Regions from separate parts of the Streptomyces sp. RLA131 genome, predicted to be linked through region 1. Evidence: predicted binding sites of a transcription regulator. Region 1 holds the regulator's gene; the other holds the start of a gene.
The links. Region 1 encodes HspR, which represses chaperone genes until heat shock. Its sites were predicted from a motif close to TTGAGNNNNNNNNNCTCAA; they were not measured.
Positions count from the first base shown of each region.

Region 2: the regulator HspR is predicted to act here: its motif matches at 7,988-8,006, upstream of lon (endopeptidase La).

Region 1 covers NZ_JBWDOQ010000002.1:4,440,840-4,451,540, forward strand. Annotated here, with positions in the region: gene dnaK (molecular chaperone DnaK) at 1-1,306, shown strand, start outside; gene grpE (nucleotide exchange factor GrpE) at 1,303-1,962, shown strand; gene dnaJ (molecular chaperone DnaJ) at 1,996-3,186, shown strand; gene RWE79_RS21150 (heat shock protein transcriptional repressor HspR) at 3,191-3,667, shown strand; gene RWE79_RS21155 (ATP-binding protein) at 3,850-4,113, opposite strand; gene RWE79_RS21160 (helix-turn-helix domain-containing protein) at 4,290-5,171, shown strand; gene RWE79_RS21165 (DUF397 domain-containing protein) at 5,182-5,382, shown strand; gene RWE79_RS21170 (DUF397 domain-containing protein) at 5,551-5,751, shown strand; gene RWE79_RS21175 (hypothetical protein) at 5,776-5,946, opposite strand; gene RWE79_RS21180 (pyridoxamine 5'-phosphate oxidase family protein) at 6,145-6,549, opposite strand; gene RWE79_RS21185 (ATP-dependent Clp protease ATP-binding subunit) at 6,661-9,312, shown strand; gene RWE79_RS21190 (YbjN domain-containing protein) at 9,370-9,900, shown strand; gene RWE79_RS21195 (pyridoxal phosphate-dependent aminotransferase) at 9,978-10,701, opposite strand, start outside.
Region 2 covers NZ_JBWDOQ010000002.1:5,501,303-5,512,003, forward strand. Annotated here, with positions in the region: gene RWE79_RS26100 (DUF4097 family beta strand repeat-containing protein) at 1-98, opposite strand, end outside; gene RWE79_RS26105 (DUF6104 family protein) at 196-381, opposite strand; gene RWE79_RS26110 (multifunctional oxoglutarate decarboxylase/oxoglutarate dehydrogenase thiamine pyrophosphate-binding subunit/dihydrolipoyllysine-residue succinyltransferase subunit) at 597-4,376, opposite strand; gene RWE79_RS26115 (sensor histidine kinase) at 4,586-5,680, opposite strand; gene RWE79_RS26120 (response regulator transcription factor) at 5,711-6,451, opposite strand; gene RWE79_RS26125 (alpha/beta fold hydrolase) at 6,813-7,901, shown strand; gene lon (endopeptidase La) at 8,029-10,443, shown strand; gene RWE79_RS26135 (MarR family winged helix-turn-helix transcriptional regulator) at 10,625-10,701, shown strand, end outside.

The sequences.
Region 1 (10,701 bases):
CGTCGTCGAGGTGAAGGCCACCAACGGTGACAACCACCTCGGTGGTGACGACTGGGACCAGCGGGTCGTCGACTACCTGGTGAAGCAGTTCCACTCCGGCCACGGCGTGGACCTGTCCAAGGACAAGATGGCCCTCCAGCGCCTCCGTGAGGCCGCCGAGAAGGCGAAGATCGAGCTGTCCTCGTCCACCGAGACCTCGATCAACCTGCCCTACATCACGGCCTCCGCCGAGGGTCCGCTGCACCTGGACGAGAAGCTCACCCGCGCCCAGTTCCAGCAGCTCACCTCGGACCTGCTGGACCGCTGCAAGACCCCGTTCCACAACGTCATCAAGGACGCCGGCATCCAGCTGTCCGAGATCGACCACGTGGTCCTGGTCGGCGGCTCGACCCGGATGCCCGCCGTCGCCGAGCTCGTCAAGGAGCTCACCGGCGGCCGTGACGCCAACAAGGGCGTCAACCCGGACGAGGTCGTCGCCATCGGCGCCGCGCTCCAGGCCGGTGTCCTCAAGGGCGAGGTCAAGGACGTACTGCTCCTCGACGTCACCCCGCTGTCCCTGGGTATCGAGACCAAGGGCGGCATCATGACCAAGCTGATCGAGCGCAACACGACCATCCCGACCAAGCGCTCCGAGATCTTCACCACGGCCGAGGACAACCAGCCGTCGGTCCAGATCCAGGTCTACCAGGGCGAGCGCGAGATCGCGGCGTACAACAAGAAGCTCGGCATGTTCGAGCTGACCGGCCTGCCGCCGGCCCCGCGCGGCGTCCCGCAGATCGAGGTCACCTTCGACATCGACGCCAACGGCATCATGCACGTCGGCGCCAAGGACCTCGGCACCGGCAAGGAGCAGCGGATGACCGTCACCGGCGGCTCCGCGCTGCCGAAGGACGACATCGACCGCATGATGCGCGAGGCCGAGCAGTACGCGGACGAGGACCACAAGCGCCGCGAGGCCGCCGAGACCCGCAACCAGGCCGAACAGCTCGTCTACCAGACCGAGAAGTTCATCGCCGACAACGCCGACAAGGTCCCCGGCGACGTCAAGGCCGAGGTCGAGGCCTCGATCGCCGACCTCAAGGAAGCCCTCAAGGGCGAGGACACCTCGGCCATCCGTGAGGCCACCGAGAAGGTCGCCGCCACCAGCCAGAAGCTGGGCCAGGCGCTCTACGCCAACGCCCAGGCCGAGGGCGCGGGCGCGGCCGGTGCCGGTTCGGCCGACGCGGGAGCGCAGCAGGCCGCCGCCGACGACGACGTCGTGGACGCCGAGATCGTCGACGAGGACAAGAAGGACGGTGCCGCGTGACAGAGGAGACCCCGGGCTTCGAGAACAATCCGGAGCCCGACGTCCCCTCTGCCGACGCCGCGGAGACTGTTCAGCAGAACGACGCGGCGCAGGCCGCCGGGCCCGCCGACCAGGCGGGCCCGGCGGCCCCGGCCGGGGACGCAAGTGCCACCGCAGGTCTGACGGCCGCCCTGGACCAGGCCCGCAGCGCGCTCGGCGAGCGCACCGCGGACCTCCAGCGGCTCCAGGCCGAGTACCAGAACTACCGCCGCCGCGTGGACCGGGACCGGATCGCGGTCCGGGAGATCGCCATCGCGAACCTCCTCACCGAACTGCTCCCGGTCCTCGACGACATCGGCCGGGCGCGCGATCACAGCGAGCTGGTCGGCGGCTTCAAGTCCGTCGGCGAGTCGCTGGAGACCGTGGCCGCCAAGCTGGGCCTTCAGCAGTTCGGCAAGGAGGGCGAGCCCTTCGACCCGCTGGTGCACGAGGCCCTGATGCACAGTTACTCACCGGATGTCACACAGACCACCTGCGTGCAGATCCTCCAGCCCGGGTATCGCATCGGTGAACGCACCATCCGCCCCGCGCGGGTCGCGGTCGCCGAGCCCCAGCCGGGCGCGCAGAAGGCAGACGAGACGTCCGAAGAGGAGAACGGTGGCCCCGAACAGGGCTGACGGGCTGTACGTACGGAAGGAGGGACGCCGAGGATGAGCATCAGCAGGGACTTGCTTGAGAAGGACCTCTACAAGGTCCTCGGCGTTCCGAAGGACGCCACCGAAGCCGAGATCAAGAAGGCGTACCGCAAGCTCGCCCGCGAGTTCCACCCGGACGCCAACAAGGGTGACGTCAAGGCCGAGGAGCGCTTCAAGGAGATCTCCGAGGCCAACGACGTCCTGTCGGACACCAAGCGGCGCAAGGAGTACGACGAGGGCCGCGCCCTCTTCGGCAACGGTGGCTTCGGCCGCCCCGGCGCCCCGGGCCCCGGCGGCAACTTCAGCTTCGACCTGGGCGACCTCTTCGGCGGCCAGGCCGGTGGCGCCGGCGGTGCCGGCCAGCCGGGCGGCGGCGGGTTCGGCGGCGGCCTCGGCGATGTCTTCGGCGGCCTGTTCAACCGTGGCCCGGGGCGCGTACAGCCCCGCCGCGGCCAGGACATCGAGACCGAGGTGACGCTCAGCTTCACCGAGGCGGTGGACGGCGCCACGGTGCCGTTGCGGATGTCCAGCCAGGCCCCCTGCAAGGCCTGCGCCGGCACCGGCGACACCAACGGGACGCCCCGGGTCTGCCCCACCTGCGTCGGCACCGGCCAGGTCTCGCGCGGCGGCGGCGGTGGCTTCTCGCTCACCGACCCCTGCGTCGACTGCAAGGGCCGTGGCCTGATCGCGCAGAACCCCTGCGACATCTGCAAGGGCAGCGGCCGGGCCCGTTCCTCGCGCACCATGCAGGTCCGCATCCCGGCCGGCGTCACGGACAGCCAGAAGATCCGGCTCCGCGGCAAGGGCGCCCCCGGCGAGACCGGTGGCCCCTCGGGCGACCTGTATGTGCTCATCCATGTCGACCCGCACCCCGTTTTCGGCCGCAAGGGCGACAACCTCACCGTCACCGTCCCGGTCCTGTTCACCGAGGCCGCGCTCGGCGGTGAGATCCAGGTCCCCACTCTCGGCGGGCCCCCGGTCCGGCTCAAGCTGCCCCCGGGCACCCCCAACGGCCGTACGCTGCGGGCCCGGGGCAAGGGCGCCGTGCGCAAGGACGGCACCCGCGGAGACCTCCTCGTCACCGTCGAGGTCGCCGTGCCGCCCGCGAGCGAGGGCAAGGCGCTGGACGCCCTGGAGGCGTACCGGGAGGCGACCGCGGACCACGATCCGCGCGCAGAGCTGTTCAAGGCCGCGAAGGGAGCGTGACCTCATGAGCATCAACGGCATCGGGGGCGGTATGGGGGGCGGCAGAGGCCGCAACCCGTACGAACTGACGGAGGAGTCCCCGGTCTACGTCATCTCCGTGGCCGCCCAGCTCTCCGGGCTCCATCCCCAGACCCTGCGCCAGTACGACCGCCTCGGTCTGGTCTCCCCCGGCCGCACCGCCGGCCGGGGCCGCCGCTACTCCGCCCGCGACATCCAGCTCCTGCGTGAGGTCCAGCGGCTGTCCCAGGACGAGGGCATCAACCTCGCCGGCATCAAGCGCATCATCGAGCTGGAGAACCAGGTCGCCGCGCTCCAGGCCCGCGTCGCCGAACTCGCCTCCGCGGTCGAGGGCGCGGCGGTGGCCATGCAGCAGCGCGAGGCCCAGGTCCACGCCTCGTACCGGCGGGACCTGGTCCCGTACCAGGACGTGCAGCAGACCAGCGCGCTGGTGGTGTGGCGGCCCAAGCGGCCGACGGAGTAACGCTGCCGGTCAGGCCCGTCGGTCAGGCCCGTCGCCCGTCCAGGGTGGCGGCCCTGACCGCTGTTCCGGTTACGCGACCGGGGGCAGGATCGGGATCGTGCGGTCGCCGGCCGGTGCGGACTCCGTGCCGTCGGCGTGGACGGCGGTCACCCAGTAGTCGTGGGCCTTGCGCGCGGCCGGACTCACTCCCCCGCGGCGGCCGCCAGCTCGAACCAGATGGCCTTGCCCGGCGCGGGGCCGTGTCGGCACACGCCCCAGTCGGTCGCGCACGCGGTCAGGATGGCCAGCCCCCGGCCCGCCTCCTCGTCCCGGGTGGCCAGACGCGCGGCGGGCACGCCCGGTGCCTCGTCGTGCACGAAGACGCGCAGCACGCCGGTGTACTCGGCGAAGACGGTGAGCGGGACCGCGCAGTCGGCGCGACGGCAGGCGTTGACCGCGTTGGTCACCGCCTCCGAGGTCAGCGTCCCGTGCCGTGGGGCGGTTCGTTGTTGACGGTAGGGAAATGTTTTCCCTATCTGCAACCATTTCTCCACTGGTTCGCTCGCAAGGGTGACGGGACAACTGAGCGTTGGACCAACGCCACTTGGGGCGCCAGACTGCCCGCAGGCGCGAGGAGGTAGTGGTGGCACCGAGGAGTCAGCCGAGTGAACGGCAGCGCCGCCTCGGCGCGGAGCTGCGCAAACTGCGTATGCGCGCGGGTCTTTCGGGCGATCAGGCGGCTTTGATCCTGGACGCGGACCGAGCGCGCATCAGCAACATCGAGGCCGGCCGGATCGACGTGTCACGCAACCGTCTGTACAAGTTGCTCCGCGAGTACGACTGCCCTCAGGGACCGCTGTTCGAGGGGCTCATGGAAATGGCCCAGGAGCTCGGCAGGGGCTGGTGGGACGAATACCGTGGCGCGGTTGGGCCCGCCGCCCGTGACCTGGCGGAACTGGAGTCCCGGTCGACGGTCATCCGCATGCACGAGCCGCTCTTCGTGCCGGGCCTGTTGCAGACGGCGGATTACGCCGGCGCCGTGATCGCGGAGGCGGAGGACGACCCGGAAAGAGTCGCCCGGTACGTCGACTTCCGGATTGCCCGGCAGCGGATTCTGACGGGCTCCGCCCCGGTGACGTTCCGCGCGATCATCCATGAGGCGGCGCTCCACACGCGCGTCGGCGGTGCCGGCACGATGCGCAGACAACTGCTGAAGCTCATTGAGGTGTCGCGACTACCCCATGTCGCTGTGCAGGTCTTTCCGTTCGAGGCGGGCGCATATTCCGCGTTCAGCCGTTCGTTCGGCATTTACGGGCGCTCAACGCCGGAGTTGGACACCGTGAACCTGGAGCATCCACTCAGCTCGGTGTTCCTGCGGGATGGCACGGACATCGACGAGTACGCAAGGATGTTTGAGCGGCTGTCCAGGCTGGCGCTTGCTCCTGTCAATCCGGCGGCCGCACCGGAGTCGCATCACTCACGCGACTCGCTGAGTCTGATCCAGCACATCATGTACGGCCTGTAAGGGGAGGCAGATGTCCCGGCTCGTATGGCAGAAGTCCTCGTTCAGCGGCGGCGGCGAGGGAAACTGCGTCGAGGTCGCCACCAGCCCCGACGGGTTGGTCCACATCCGGGAGAGCGACGAGCCGGGGGCGGTCGCGGTGACCACGCCCGCGAAGTGGGCGGCCTTTGTGAAGGGCGTGAAGGCAGGGGAGTTCGACCACTTCGGGGCGTGAGGGCCAGAGTCTGTGGCGATCGAGCGGAGCGAACGCGCTGTCACCGCCGGGGTGCTGGTGACTCCGCCCCAGTACCCGGTCGACCCGGATGCCGCGCCTGAGTCCCACGACTCGCGGGACTCGCGGGTCTGATCCAGCACCTCATGTACAGCTTGTAGAGGGAGTCAGATGTCCCAGCTTGTTTGGCGGAAGTCCTCGTTCAGCACAGGTGCTCAAGGCGAATGCCTCGAAGTGGCCATCAGCCCCGACGGGTTGGTCCACATCCGCGAGAGCGACGAGCCCGGGGCGGTCGCGGTGACCACGCCCGCGAAGTGGGCGGCCTTCGTGAAGGGCGTGAAGGCAGGGGAGTTCGACCACTTCGGGGCGTGAGGGCTCGGGACCGGCGGGGGCCGGTCAGGAGTCCGAGGTGACCGAGCAGAGCGAACTCGCCATCACCGACGGGGTGCTCGTGGCGTCGCCCCAGTCGTAGCTGTCGAACGTACCGGCGAGGGCGCCGCCGTCGGTCACCTCGGTGAGGTTGTCGGCCCAGTACGGGAAGTCCGCGTGCCGGTGCTCGTCCCGCACCTCGGTGGCCGTGCGCTGCTTCGCCGTGTAGTACGTCGGGAACGACGTGTACCGGTCCGGGCATCCGCCCTGCCCGGGGACGGGTGGTTACGGCAGGGCTATGACAATGCGGCAAAACCGGAACCACGCGCACCGATCGTGCCGTAACAATGAAGTCCCGGCGAAGAGCTGGTGCCCTCGGGGGTACCCCCGGCGGGCCTATGCCCGCCCCATCGCCCGCGTCAGGGCGATCTCGATCACCACCCGGTCCGGGTTCTCGCGCGGGGTACGCCGGTACCGCTCCGCGTAGCGCCGTACCGCCTCCGCGACGGCCGCCGGGTCCTCGCTCACCGTCGCGAGCCCCTCCAGGGTGGCCCAGCGGGCGCGGTCGACCTGGCAGACGGCGACCCGGGCCCCGTCCGGTCCCGCCGCGCGGACATGGGCGGCCTTGCGGCTGGCCCGGTTGGTGATGATCCGCGCGAGCCCGGCCCCGGGGTCGTACGTGACACCGACCGGCACGACGTGCGGCGAGCCGTCGGGGCGGTGCGTGGTGAGGGTGCACAGATGGTACTCGCGCCAGAACGCGCGGTAGGAGTCGTCCGGATCGCGAGGATTGATCGGCATGGGGCTACGGTATCCATCCGAAGCTTGAGTGGACTAGACTCAACTTGTCTCAGGTCGTAGGTGGCAGGTCTGAGAAGGTGGCAGAGATCGCAGAAGGAGGGCTACGCCGAAGTGGATGCCGAGCTGACCAACAAGAGCCGGGAAGCGCTCAACGTCGCCAACGCGAGGGCGGTGTCCGACGGGCACCCGGACCTGACCCCCGCGCATCTGCTGCTCGCACTGCTGGAGCAGCCGGAGAACGACAACATCCTCGATCTGCTGGCCGCGGCCGGTGCCCGGCCCGAAGCCGTGCGCGAGGGCGCGGAGGCCCTCGTACGGGCCCAGCCCAGCGTGCGGGGCTCCACCGTGGCCCCGCCGGCGGCCAGCCGGGACCTGCTGATGGTGGTCGCCGACGCGCAGCAGCGAGCCAAGGAGCTCGGGGACGCGTATGTATCCACGGAGCACCTGCTGATCGGGATCGCCGTCAAGGGCGGCCCGGCCGGCGAGCTCCTGACGCAGTACGGTGCGACCGGCAGGAAGCTGCTGGACGCCTTCGAGACCACCCGGGGAGGGCGGCGCGTGAGCACTCAGGACCCCGAGGGGACCTACAAGGCGCTGGAGAAGTACGGCACCGACTTCACCGCGGCCGCCCGGGCGGGCAAGCTCGACCCGGTGATCGGCCGGGACAACGAGATCCGGCGCGTGGTGCAGGTGCTGTCCCGCCGCACCAAGAACAACCCGGTCCTCATCGGTGAGCCGGGCGTCGGCAAGACCGCCGTCGTCGAGGGCCTGGCGCAGCGCATCGTCAAGGGCGACGTGCCCGAGTCGCTGCGCGGCAAGCGCCTGGTCTCGCTGGACCTGGGCGCGATGGTGGCGGGCGCGAAGTACCGGGGCGAGTTCGAGGAGCGGCTCAAGGCCGTGCTCGCCGAGATCAAGGACAGCGACGGCCGGATCATCACCTTCATCGACGAACTGCACACCGTCGTCGGCGCCGGTGCCGGCGGCGACTCCGCGATGGACGCGGGCAACATGCTCAAGCCGATGCTGGCCCGCGGCGAGCTGCGGATGGTCGGCGCGACCACCCTGGACGAGTACCGCGAGCGGATCGAGAAGGACCCGGCGCTGGAGCGCCGCTTCCAGCAGGTGCTGGTCGCCGAGCCGTCCGTCCAGGACACCGTCGCCATCCTGCGCGGGCTCAAGGGCCGGTACGAGGCGCACCACGGCGTGCAGATCGCCGACTCGGCGCTGATCGCGGCCGCCCAGCTCTCCGACCGCTACATCACCTCCCGCTTCCTGCCCGACAAGGCCATCGACCTGGTCGACGAGGCCGCGGCCCGGCTCCAGATGGAGATGGACTCCTCCCCGGTCGAGATCGACGAGCTGCAGCGCGCCGTCGACCGGCTGCGGATGGAGGAGGAATCGCTGCTGGCGTCGGTCTCCGACGGCAAGGACCGCAAGCTGCTGAAGAAGCGCGACCCCGAGCAGGACCTCACCGACGACGGCCGGGAGCGTTTGGAGCGGCTGCGCAGGGACCGCGCCGAGAAGGAGGAGCAGCTGCGCGGGCTGGCCGCCCGCTGGCAGAAGGAGAAGGCCATCCACAACCGGGTCGGCGAGCTGAAGAAGCGGCTCGACGAGCTGGAGACCGAACGCGAGCTGGCCGAGCTCAAGGCCCCGGAGACGGGGGACTGGGTCACCCCCGGCAAGATCCGTACCGAGCTGATCCCGGCCGCCGAGAAGGAACTCCAGGACGCCATCGCGGCCCAGCAGGGGCTGGAGGCCATGGTCGACGAGGAGGTCGGCCCGGACGACATCGCCGACGTCGTCGCCGCCTGGACCGGTATCCCGGCCGGCCGGCTGCTGGAGGGCGAGACGCACAAGCTGCTGCGGATGGAGGAGGAGCTGGGCCGCCGGCTGATCGGCCAGGCCCGGGCCGTACGGTCCGTCTCCGACGCCGTGCGCCGCTCGCGGTCCGGCATCGCCGACCCCGACCGCCCCACCGGTTCCTTCCTCTTCCTCGGCCCGACCGGCGTCGGCAAGACCGAGCTGGCCAAGGCCCTGGCCGACTTCCTCTTCGACGACGAGCGGGCCATGGTCCGTATCGACATGAGCGAGTACGGCGAGAAGCACTCCGTCGCCCGGCTGGTCGGCGCCCCGCCCGGGTACGTCGGCTACGAGGAGGGCGGCCAGCTCACCGAGGCGGTGCGCCGGCGCCCGTACAGCGTGGTGCTGCTCGACGAGGTCGAGAAGGCCCACCCGGAGGTCTTCGACGTACTGCTCCAGGTACTGGACGACGGGCGGCTGACCGACGGGCAGGGCCGGACCGTCGACTTCCGTAACACCATCCTCATCCTCACCTCCAACCTCGGCAGCCACTTCCTGGTCGACCCGGTGCTCAGCGTCGAGGAGAAGCGGGAGAACGTCCTGGAGACCGTCCGGGTGTCCTTCAAGCCCGAGTTCCTCAACCGGCTCGACGACATCGTGGTCTTCTCCGCCCTCGCCAAGGACGAGCTGCGCCGGATCGCGAGGCTGCAGACCGACCGGCTCGCCGCCCGGCTGCGCGACCGCCGACTTACCCTGGAGGTCACGGACGAGGCCTTGGACTGGCTCGCCGACGAGGGCAATGACCCCGCGTACGGCGCCCGGCCGCTGCGCCGCCTCGTCCAGACCGCCATCGGCGACCAGCTCGCCCGCGAGATCCTCTCGGGCGAGGTCCGGGACGGCGACACGGTGCGCGTGGACCGGGCCGGCGACCGGCTGATCGTGGGCACGGCCAAGGCGTTGTGACGCCCGGCCCCCGATGGGGGAGGATGGCGGGTAATCCGTACGAAGGGAACCTCAACGGTGAGCATCGACCCGTCCTCGATTCCGAATTTCGGGGGCCAGCCGGACCCCGATCCGTCCGAGACTGCCGGAAACGTGGTCATCCCCGACCAGGACCTGGTCAAGCAGCTGCTGGAGCAGATGGAGCTCAAGTACGTCGTCGACGACGAGGGTGACCTCGCGGCGCCGTGGGAGGACTTCCGCGCGTACTTCATGTTCCGCGGCGAGGAGGATCAGCAGATCTTCGCGGTCCGCACCTTCTACGACCGTCCGTACACCGTCGATGACAAGCAGCAGCTGCACGAGGTCATCGACGACTGGAACCGCCGCACCCTGTGGCCGAAGGTCTACACGCACACGCACGACGACGGCTCCGTCCGTCTGATCGGCGAGGCCCAGATGCTGATCGGGCTCGGCGTGGGCCTGGAGCACTTCGTCTCCAGCACCGTGAGCTGGGTGCGGGCGTCGATCGAGTTCGACAAGTGGGTCGTCGACACGCTCGGTCTGGAGAAGGACGTGGAGTCCAAGCCCGACGAGGGCGACGACGCCTGACGCCACGGGCCGGGTCGCGGCACCACCGCGACCCGGCCGGCGGGCGTCGTCCGCCTTCGGCTGCGCCGTGCCGCCGCCTACGCGGCGCGCAGCCCCTTGAGCCGGCCCACGGCCTCGGTGAGGACGTCGTCCTGCTTGCAGAAGGCGAAGCGCACGTACGGCGCGCCCGCCTCCTTGTGGTCGTAGAAGACCGCGTTGGGGATCGCGACGACCCCCACCCGCTCCGGCAGCGCCCGGCAGAAGGCGAAGCCGTCGGTCTCGCCGAGCGGCCGGATGTCGGTCGTCACGAAGTACGTGCCCGCCGGCCGGAAGACCGTGAACCCGGCGTCGGCCAGGCCCGCGCTCAGCAGGTCACGCTTGGCCGCCATACCCGCGCGGAAGTCGGCGAAGTACGAGTCCGGCAGGCGCAGCGCCTCGGCGACGGCGTACTGGAAGGGCCCGGAGGCGACGTACGTCAGGAACTGCTTGGCGGCCCGCACGGCGCTGACCAGCCCGGGCGCGGCGGTGATCCAGCCGACCTTCCAGCCGGTGAAGGAGAAGGTCTTGCCGGCCGAGCCGATGGTGACGAGGCGCTCGCGCAGACCGGGGAACTCCCCGGCCAGGGTCGCCAGCGGGGTGTGCTCGCCCTCGAAGACCAGGTGCTCGTAGACCTCGTCGGTGACGACCAGCAGATCGCGCTCGACGGCCAGCTCCGCCACGGCGGCGAGTTCGGCCCGGCTGAGGACGGTCCCGGTCGGGTTGTGCGGGGTGTTGAGCAGGATGAGCCGGGTGCGGTCGGTGACGGCCGCCCGCAGCTCGTCG
Region 2 (10,701 bases), 1.1 Mb from region 1:
ACCGCACCGCTGACGATGCGTACGTGCAGGGTGTCGACCGGGCCCTCGAAGACCAGCTTGTCCGGCTCGGTCACGGACCATTCCGACGTGCCGCTCATTTCGCCCCTCCTCGGGTGCGCCGACAACGCAATATATCGCGTCTCTCCAAACAGACGATATATCGCGTACGGCGGAAGTCAAGCAGTGGCCCACGGCTTACTCGTCGGCATCGTCCTCGTCGTCGAGCCGGGCCAGCCAGGTGGCCAGCCGCTCCACCGGGATCTCGAACTCCGGGTTGAGATCCACGAACTCCTGCAGACGGGCGGCCAGCCACTCGAAGGTGACCTCCTCCTCGCCACGCCGGCGCTCCAGCTCCTCGATGCCGCGGTCGGTGAAGTACAAGGGATGCTCCGGATCAGGGACGGGACGTACCCGGGGACGGGGTCTACCCGGGGACGGGGTGTACCCGGACAGGATATTCGCAGGCCGGGTGCGCCCCGCGGGCACTTCCCCCGGGCCGGCCGGACAGAACGCCGCAGGGCCCCGCGCACTCGGCGCGGGGCCCTGCGGGCCGTACGGGTAACCACGGGTCGTACGAGGCCCGCGGGCGGAGCCGCTCAGATCTCGAAGACCTCGCGGAGCAGCGACTCCTGCTGCTCCTGGTGCCGCTTCGCCGAACCCACCGCGGGCGACGACGAGGACGGACGCGAGACACGGCGCAGCCGGTCGGCGTTGTCCGGGGCTGCGCCCAGGACGAGGTCCAGGTGGTCGATGAGGTTGAGGGCGATGAACGGCCAGGCACCCTGGTTGGCCGGTTCGTCCTGGGCCCAGACGTACTTCTGGGCCTTGGTGAACGGGGCCAGGGCGGCCTGGATCTCCAGGCCCGGCAGCGGGTAGAGGCGCTCGATGCGGATGAAGGCGGTGTCGAAGGCGCCGCGCTTCTCACGCTCGGCGACGAGGTCGTAGTAGACCTTGCCGGAGCAGAAGACGACCTTGCGGACGTCCTCGGGCTTGACGGCGGTGTCGCCGATGACCGGCTCGAACTTGCCGGAGGTGAAGTCCTCCGTCTTCGAGGCCGCCGCCTTCAGGCGCAGCATCGACTTCGGGGTGAAGACGATGAGCGGCTTGTGGTGCGGGTTGTGGACCTGCCAGCGCAGCAGGTGGAAGTAGTTGGCCGGGGTGGTGGGCACCGCGACCGTCATGTTGTTCTGCGCGCACAGCTGGAGGAAGCGCTCGATGCGCGCCGAGGAGTGGTCCGGGCCCTGGCCCTCGTAGCCGTGGGGGAGCAGGAGGGTGACGCCGGAGGTCTGGCCCCACTTCTGCTCGGCGGAGGAGATGAACTCGTCGACGACGGTCTGGGCGCCGTTGACGAAGTCACCGAACTGGGCCTCCCACATCACGAGGGACTCGGGACGGGCCAGGGAGTAGCCGTACTCGAAGCCCATCACCGCGTACTCGCTGAGCAGCGAGTCGTAGACGTTGTAACGGGCCTGGTCCTCGGAGAGGTAGAGCAGCGGGGTGTAGTCCTCGCCGGTCTCCCGGTCGATGAGGACGGCGTGCCGCTGGCCGAACGTCCCGCGCCGGGAGTCCTGGCCGGACAGACGGACAGGGGTGCCCTCCAGCAGGAGGGAACCGATGGCGAGGGTCTCGCCCATGCCCCAGTCGATGGTGCCGTCCTCGACCATGGACGCGCGGCGCTGCAACTGGGGCAGCAGGCGCGGGTGGACGGTGACGCGGTCGGGGATGTTGACCTGGGACTCGGCGATCCGCTTGACGACCTCCTGGGAGACCGCGGTGTCCACGGCCACCGGGAACTCGGCCTTGGGGCCGGGGGCCTCGGCGGTGGCCGGGGCGGTGCCGGTGGCCTCGCGGACCTCGGTGAAGACCTTCTCCAGCTGGCCCTGGTAGTCCTGCAGGGCCTGCTCGGCCTCTTCCAGGGTGATGTCGCCGCGACCGATGAGGGACTCGGTGTACAGCTTGCGCACCGAGCGCTTCTTGTCGATCAGGTCGTACATCAGTGGCTGGGTGAAGGCCGGGTTGTCGGACTCGTTGTGACCACGGCGGCGGTAGCAGACCAGGTCGATGACGACGTCCTTGTTGAACGCCTGGCGGAACTCGAAGGCGAGCCGCGCGACGCGCACCACGGCCTCCGGGTCGTCGCCGTTGACGTGGAAGATCGGCGCCTCGATCATCCGGGCCACGTCGGTGCAGTAGAAGCTGGACCGGGACGCGGCCGGGGCGGCGGTGAAGCCGACCTGGTTGTTGATGACGATGTGCACGGTGCCGCCGGTGCGGTAGCCGCGCAGCTGCGACATGTTGAGCGTCTCCGCGACGACGCCCTGGCCGGCGAAGGCCGCGTCGCCGTGCAGCTGGATCGGCATGACGGTGAAGTCGGTGCCGGCCTTGCCGATGATGTCCTGCTTGGCGCGGGCGATGCCCTCGACGACCGGGTCCACGGCCTCCAGGTGGGAGGGGTTGGCGGCCAGCGAGACCTTGATCTGCTCGCCGTCCAGGCCGGTGAAGTTGCCCTCGGCGCCCAGGTGGTACTTCACGTCGCCGGAGCCGTGCATCGACTTCGGGTCGAGGTTGCCCTCGAACTCGCGGAAGATCTGGGCGTACGACTTGCCGACGATGTTCGCCAGCACGTTGAGCCGGCCGCGGTGGGCCATGCCGATGACGACCTCGTCCAGACGCGACTCGGCGGCCGCGTCGATGACGGCGTCGAGCAGCGGGATGACGGACTCGCCGCCCTCCAGGGAGAAGCGCTTCTGGCCGACGTACTTCGTCTGCAGGAAGGTCTCGAAGGCCTCGGCCGCGTTGAGCCTGCGCAGGATGCGCAGCTGCTCGTCCCGCTCGGGCTTGGAGTGCTGGCGCTCGACGCGGTCCTGGATCCACTTGCGCTGCTTGGGGTCCTGGATGTGCATGAACTCGACGCCGACGGTGCGGCAGTACGAGTCGCGCAGCACGCCCAGGATGTCGCGCAGCTTCATCATGGCCTTGCCGGCGAAGCCGCCGACCGCGAACTCGCGCTCCAGGTCCCACAGGGTGAGGCCGTGCTCGATGACGTCGAGGTCGGGGTGCTTGCGCTGGCGGTACTCCAGCGGGTCGGTGTCGGCCATGACGTGGCCGCGGACCCGGTAGGAGTGGATCAGCTCGAAGACCCGGGCGGCCTTGGTGACGTCGTCGTCGTGGGACACGTCGATGTCCCTGAGCCAGCGGACCGGCTCGTACGGGATCCGCAGCGCCTCGAAGATGTCGTCGAAGAAGCCGTTCTCGCCCAGCAGCAGCTGGTTCATGATCCGCAGGAACTCGCCGGAGGCGGCGCCCTGGATGACCCGGTGGTCGTAGGTCGAGGTGAGGGTCATCACCTTGGAGATGCCCAGCTTGTTCAGGGTGTCCTGGGAGGTGCCCTGGAACTCGGCCGGGTAGTCCATCGAGCCGACGCCGAGGATCAGGCCCTGCCCGGGCATCAGGCGCGGCACGGAGTGCACGGTGCCGATGCCGCCGGGGTTGGTCAGGGAGGCGGTGACGCCGGAGAAGTCGTCCATCGTCAGCTTGCCGACGCGGGCGCGGCGGACGATGTCCTCGTAGGCCTGCCAGAACTCGAAGAAGTTCATGGTCTCGGCCTGCTTGATGGCCGCGACGACCAGCTGCCGGTCGCCGTTCGGCTTGACCAGGTCGATGGCGAGGCCGAGGTTGACGTGGCTGGGCTTGACCAGCGTCGGCTTGCCGTCCTTCTCCGTGAAGGAGTAGTTCATCGACGGCATGATCTTCAGCGCCTGCACCATGGCGTAGCCGATGATGTGCGTGAACGAGACCTTGCCACCCCGGGCGCGCTTGAGGTGGTTGTTGATCACGATCCGGTTGTCGAAGAGCAGCTTCACAGGGATCGCGCGCACGGACGTCGCCGTGGGCAGCTCCAGCGAGGCGTTCATGTTCTTCGCCACGGCCGCGGACGGGCCGCGCAGCACCACGTACTCCGGTCCGCCCGAGGACGCCACGGCGGCCTTCGTGACGGGCTCGGCGGGCACCGGCTTGGGGGCCGGCGCCGGAGCGGGCTTCGCCACCGGGGCAGGAGCCGCCGGGGCGGGAGCCGGGGGCGCGGGCGGAGCGGCGGCGGCCGGGACAGCCGGGGCCTGGGCCGGCGCGGCCGGAGCCGCCGCGGGGGCGGCTGGGGCCGGTGGGGCCGCGGGCGCGGCCACCGCGGATCCGGTGTCCGCCCCTGGCTTGTAGTCGGCGAAGAAGTCCCACCAGGCTCGGTCTACCGAGTTCGGGTCCTGGAGGTACTGCTGGTAGATCTCATCGACAAGCCACTCGTTCGGTCCGAAGCCGGCGGCAGGGCTCTTGCCCTGCCCGTCGGTCTCGGTCATCGGGCTATTGGGGGACTGTGGCGACACGGCGGCAACCGCCCTCTTCCGCTTCACAAGGTGATGGACAGCGGAAATAAAGGCTACGCCTACCGGGGCCCTCCATGCAGGCCCGGGGGTCAGTCGTCGCATAAGTCACACCAGAAAGCTGGTTTCGGGGTAACTTTCGGAGGGGATGACAGCCTGAATCGGCTGTCACGGCTCAAAGACGCTCATGACGTGCACGGCGCGCGTGAGGTTCACAGGTGGCGGCAACCCGGCAGCGTGACGCGGATCCGGCAGCCCCGGGGTGACTCGGCCACCTGGATCGCCCCGCCGTGCAGGTCGACGGCCCAGCGGGCGATGGCCAGCCCCAGACCGGTTCCGCCGTCCCCCATCGCTCCCGCGGTGCCCCGGTTGAAGCGTTCGAAGACCCGGTTGCGTTCGGCCGCGGGGATGCCGGGACCCTCGTCGAGCACTTCGAGATCCAGGCTGCCGGGCCCGGGACCGCGCCGGGCCCGGACGGTGACCCGGCCGCTGGGCGGGCTGTGCTTGATCGCGTTGTCGACGAGATTGGCCACCACCTGGTGGAGCCGCTCGGCGTCCGCGTGAGCGGTCAGCTCGGGCGGGGAGACGTCCAGATGCAGATGGACGTCGGCCCGCGGCCGCGGGCCCCCTCCGGGGCCGCCCTGGAGGCCGAGGCTGGCGGTCTTGATCACGGCCGAGAGATAGGGCCAGACCTCGAACGGCTTGGCGTCCAGCGGGATGACCCCGCTGTCCAGCCGGGACAGGTCCAGCAGATGACTGACCAGCCGGCTCAGCCGCTCGGTCTGCTGCAACGCGGTGCGCATCGTCTCGGGGTCGGCCTCGACGACGCCGTCCACCACGTTCTCCAGGACGGCGCGCAGCGCGGCGATCGGGGTCCGCAGCTCATGTGAGACATTCGCCACCAGCTCCTTGCGGTGCCGGTCCACGGCCTCCAGGTCGGCGGCCATGTGGTTGAAGGTCTCGGCCAGCTCACCGACCTCGTCGCGCCGCACGGCGGCGACCCGCCGGCTGTAGTCGCCGGAGGCCATGCCCCGGGCGACGGCGGTCATCTCGCGCAGCGGGGCGGTCAGGCCGTGCGCGACGAACTGGGTGATCAGCAGGGAGGCGATGATCGAGAAGATCGTGATGATCCGGATCTCGGTCTCGGAGCGCATCGCCACGAAGATCAGCATGGTGGTGATCAGTACCGAGGCGATGACCAGCAGCTGGAGCGCGGCCTTGATCGACCGGAAGGGGTCGTAGGGCCGCAGCGCCTCCCACACCTGCTCGTGCCAGGCGCCCCGGACGGTCGGCTCGGTTCTGGCCATGCTGCGCTCCGCTTTCCTTGTCCCCCGCGGCTACGGGGCAGGGGTCTCCAGCGCGTAGCCCACCCCGTGCACCGTACGGATCCGTTCGGCACCGATCTTGCGACGCAGTGCCTTGACATGGCTGTCGACAGTACGGGTGCCGGAGGCGTCTGCCCAGTCCCAGACCTCGGCGAGCAGCTGTTCGCGCGAGAGCACCGCGCGCGGCTGCTGCGCCAGGCAGACCAGCAGGTCGAACTCGGTCGGGGTCAGATGGACGTCGCTGCCGCGCACCCGGACCCTGCGCTGGGCGTTGTCGATCTCCAGGTCGCCGAGCTGCAGATTGCCGCCGCGCGGGTCGCGGGCGGCGATCGTGGCGCGCTCGACCCGGCGGAGCAGGACGTGCACCCGGGCGGCCAGTTCGCGCATGGAGAACGGTTTGGTCATGTAGTCGTCGGCGCCGACGCCGAGCCCGACCAGCATGTCGGTCTCGTCGTCACGGGCGGTGAGCATCAGTACCGGCAGCGGACGGGACGCCTGGACCCGGCGGCAGACCTCAAGTCCGTCGTAACCGGGCAGCATGACGTCGAGTACCAGCAGATCGGGCTGCCAGGTCAGGGCCAGGTCCACGGCGGTGGGGCCGTCTCCGGCGGTCCGCAGCTGGAAGCCCTCGGCTCGCAGCCGGGCCGCGATCGCGTCGGCGATCGTCGGGTCGTCCTCCACCACCAGTACCCGGCGCTGCGCGCCGGGCGTGGCCGCGCCGGCGTCGCCGTGCGTCGGGTTGGTGCTGTCCATTCGAGGTCCCCCATGGTCGTCTCGTTTTGCCCATGCAGCGTACGGGGCCCGCTCAGGCCGGGGCCACGTGGGCTGATTGTCAGGTACGCGACACCGATACGTCCCTTTTCGCGGGGATCACAACGGCCCGGACCTGCGTGAATCCAGTGATCCGCGACGCCTTGTCGACGGCTGCGGACGGACGCGGACGGTTGCGCACAGACCCTACCCCCAGCTGTCCGTCCGCTGTCAGCCGCGTCAGCCGTGGGCCCGTCTTGCCGTAACGGCAAGAATTCTTGCCGCCCTGCCGTACCCGGGGACAGGGTCGGTGACGGAAGCCCGTCCCCCTCCCCCCTGCCCCCCGACGACTCACGGAGGACCCATGCCGCAGCACCCCGACCCTTCCGCCGGTCTGTCCGCCGCGCACCATCTGGTGACGGTCCCGGGCGGCCGTGTCCATCTGGTCGAACAGGGCAGCGGGCCGCTGGTCCTGCTGGTGCACGGATTCCCCGAGTCCTGGTACGCGTGGCGGCACCAGCTCCCGGCGCTCGCCGCCGCCGGATTCCGGGCGGTGGCCGTCGACGTACGCGGTTACGGTCGCTCCTCCGGGCCCGCCGACGTGGCGGGCTACCGGATGACGGCCCTGGTCGAGGAGAACGCCGCAGTCGTGCACGCACTCGGCGAGCGGACGGCGGTGATCGTCGGCCACGACTGGGGCTCGCCGATCGCCGCCGCCTCCGCGCTGCTCAGGCCGGACGTCTTCACCGCCGTCGGGCTCCTCGGCGTCCCCTACGCGCCCCGGGGCGGCCCGCGGCCCTCCGAGGCCTTCGCCGCGATCGGCGGGACCGAGGAGTTCTACGTCAGCTACTTCCAGCAGCCGGGCCGGGCCGAGGCCGAGATCGAGCCCGACGTCCGTGGCTGGCTCGCCGGCTTCTACACCGCCCTCTCGGGTGACGACGCCGAGCCCGCCGAGCCCGCCGACTCCACCGACCCCACCGGCACCGCGGCCACCGCGCCGGGCGACGGTGACGCCGGCCTGTTCTTCGTCCCCCCGGGCGGAAGGCTCCGCGACCGCTTCCCCCGCCCCGGCCCCGGCGGCACCCCGCCCCGGCCGTCCTGGCTCACCGCCGCCGATCTGGACGTCTACGCCGGTGAGTTCGAGCGCACCGGGCTGACCGGGGCGCTCAACCGCTACCGCAACGCCGACCGGGACTGGGAGGACCTCGCGGGCCAGGACGGGGCGCCGGTCACCCAGCCCTCGCTGTTCGTCGCCGGGGCGCTCGACGCCTCGCTGACCTGGATGGCCGACGCCGTCAGGGCGCACCCCACCACCCTGCCGGGACTGGTCTCGTCGCACATCCTCGAAGGCTGCGGGCACTGGGTGCAGCAGGAGCGCCCCGAGGAGGTCAACCGGCTGCTCACCGACTGGCTGCGGTCGCTGCCGCATGCCGTTCCTGCCGCCCTTGCCTGACAACACGGCCTTCGCTTCGATGTGCCGCCGGGGGCTGATCGCTGAGAGCGAACACCCCCCGGGGAACACCAGCTCCCTCAGAAGCATTGAGTCTGCATAGCTCAACTTGATTGCTTAGGGAGAGATCATGGCTGTTTCGTCCTCGTCGTCCGCGCCGCTCACCCTGCCCGTGCTGCCCCTCGATGACGCGGTGGTCCTGCCGGGCATGGTGGTCCCGGTGGACCTGACCGAGTCCGAGGTCCGTGCCGCGGTCGAGGCCGCCCAGGCCGCGCAGCGGGCCGACGGCAATCGCAACAAACCGCGGGTGCTCCTCGTTCCCCGCGTGGACGGGGACTACGCGGGGGTCGGCACCCTCGGCACCGTCGAGCAGGTGGGCCGGCTCTCGGACGGCGATCCGGGCGCGGTGATCCGCGGTGTGAGCCGGGTCCGTATCGGCGCCGGGACCACCGGTCCGGGCGGGGCGCTGTGGGTCGAGGGCACACAGGTCGCGGAGCCCGCCCCCGGCGAGGCGCCCGGTGCGGTGGCCGAGCTGGTGAAGGAGTACAAGGCGCTGGCCACCAGCTGGCTGCGCAAGCGCGGGGCATGGCAGATCGTGGACCGCGTCCAGCAGATCGACGACGTCTCGCAGCTCGCGGACAACTCCGGCTACTCCGGGTTCCTGACCACCAGGCAGCGCGTGGAGCTGCTGGAGACCACCGACCCGGTGGCCCGGCTCAGGCTCGCCATCGGCCGGCTGCGTGACCACCTCGCCGAGCAGGACGTCGCCGAGACCATCCGCAAGGACGTCCAGGAGGGCATGGAGAAGCAGCAGCGCGAGTTCCTGCTCCGCCAGCAGCTCGACGCCGTGCGCAAGGAGCTCGCCGAGCTCAACGGCGACCCCGAGAACGAGTCCGAGGACTACCGGGCCCGGGTCGAGGCCGCCGACCTGCCCGAGAAGGTGCGCGAGGCGGCGCTCAAGGAGGTCGAGAAGCTGGAACGGTCCAGTGACGCGTCCCCCGAGGGCAGCTGGATCCGCACCTGGCTGGACACCGTCCTGGAACTGCCCTGGAACAACACCACCGAGGACTCCTACGACATCCCCGGCGCCCGTGCCGTCCTGGACGCGGACCACGCGGGGCTGGACGACGTCAAGGAGCGGATCACCGAGTACCTCGCGGTGCGCAAGCGGCGTGCCGACCGGGGCCTCGGTGTGATCGGCGGCCGCCGCGCGGGAGCGGTGCTGGCGCTGGTCGGCCCGCCCGGGGTCGGCAAGACCTCGCTGGGCGAGTCGGTCGCGCGGGCCATGGGCCGCGAGTTCGTCCGGGTCGCACTCGGCGGCGTGCGCGACGAGGCGGAGATCCGGGGCCACCGGCGCACCTATGTCGGGGCGCTGCCCGGGCGGATCGTACGGGCGATCAAGGAAGCCGGGTCCATGAACCCGGTCGTCCTGCTCGACGAGATCGACAAGGTCGGTTCCGACTACCGGGGCGACCCGGCCGCGGCTCTGCTCGAAGTGCTCGACCCGGCCCAGAACCACACCTTCCGGGACCACTACCTGGAGGTCGAGCTCGACCTGAGCGACGTGGTCTTCCTGGCCACCGCCAACGTCCTGGAGTCGATCCCCGAAGCGCTGCTGGACCGTATGGAGCTGGTGCGGCTCGACGGCTACACCGAGGACGAGAAGGTCACCATCGCCCGCGACCACCTGCTCCCGCGCCAGCTGGAGCGGGCCGGACTGGCGGCCGACGAGGTCACCGTCGACGACGGCGCGCTGCGCAGGCTCGCCGGCGAGTACACCCGTGAGGCGGGCGTGCGCACGCTGGAACGCTCGCTGGCCCGCATCCTGCGCAAGATCACGGCCCGGCACGAACTGGGCGACCAGGAACTGCCGTTCACCGTGACGGCGGACGACCTGCGCACGCTCATCGGCCGGCCGCACCATGTCCCGGAGTCCCTCCAGGACCCGCAGGAGCGGCGCACGGCGGTGCCGGGTGTCGCCACCGGGCTGGCGGTCACCGGTGCCGGCGGCGACGTCCTCTACATCGAGGCCTCGCTCGCCGACCCCGAGACCGGCGGCTCCGGGCTCCAGCTCACCGGACAGCTCGGCGAGGTCATGAAGGAGTCCGCGCAGATCGCGCTCTCCTTCCTGCGCAGCCACGGCGCCGAACTGGAGCTGCCGGTGGCCGACCTGAAGGAGCGCGGCGTGCACCTGCACGTCCCGGCGGGCGGCATCCCCAAGGACGGTCCGAGCGCGGGCATCACCATGACCACCGCACTGGCCTCGCTGCTGTCGGGGCGCCGGGTGCGTACGGATGTGGCGATGACCGGTGAGGTGTCGCTGACCGGCCGCGTGCTGCCGATCGGCGGTGTCAAGCAGAAGCTGCTGGCCGCGCACCGGGCGGGCATCACCACCGTGGTGATCCCCAAGCGGAACGAGGCCGACCTGGACGATGTCCCGGCCGAGGTCCTGGAGAAGCTGGAGGTCCACCCGGTCTCCGACGTCCGCCAGGTGCTCAAGCTGGCGCTGGAGCCGGCCGGTATCGGGGTCCCGCTGGCCGCGTGAGCGGCGGCCGACCGTACGAAGCGCGCGAAGAAGGGGCGGCCCCGTGCCCTGTGCCGGGGCCGCCCCTGGCGACGTCACCGGTCAGCGCCTGCGAAATACTGGGGGTGCCGGGGCGGACGGCCGGTCCGGCGGCAGCGGAAACAGGAGTGGCGTGGACCGGAAGACAAGCCAGGACCAGGTGATGGAAGCGCTCGAACGAGAGCTGACCGTCCTGCTCCGCCGTGCCCGTGCCTCCTCGGGTGAGATGGCCCGCGAGGT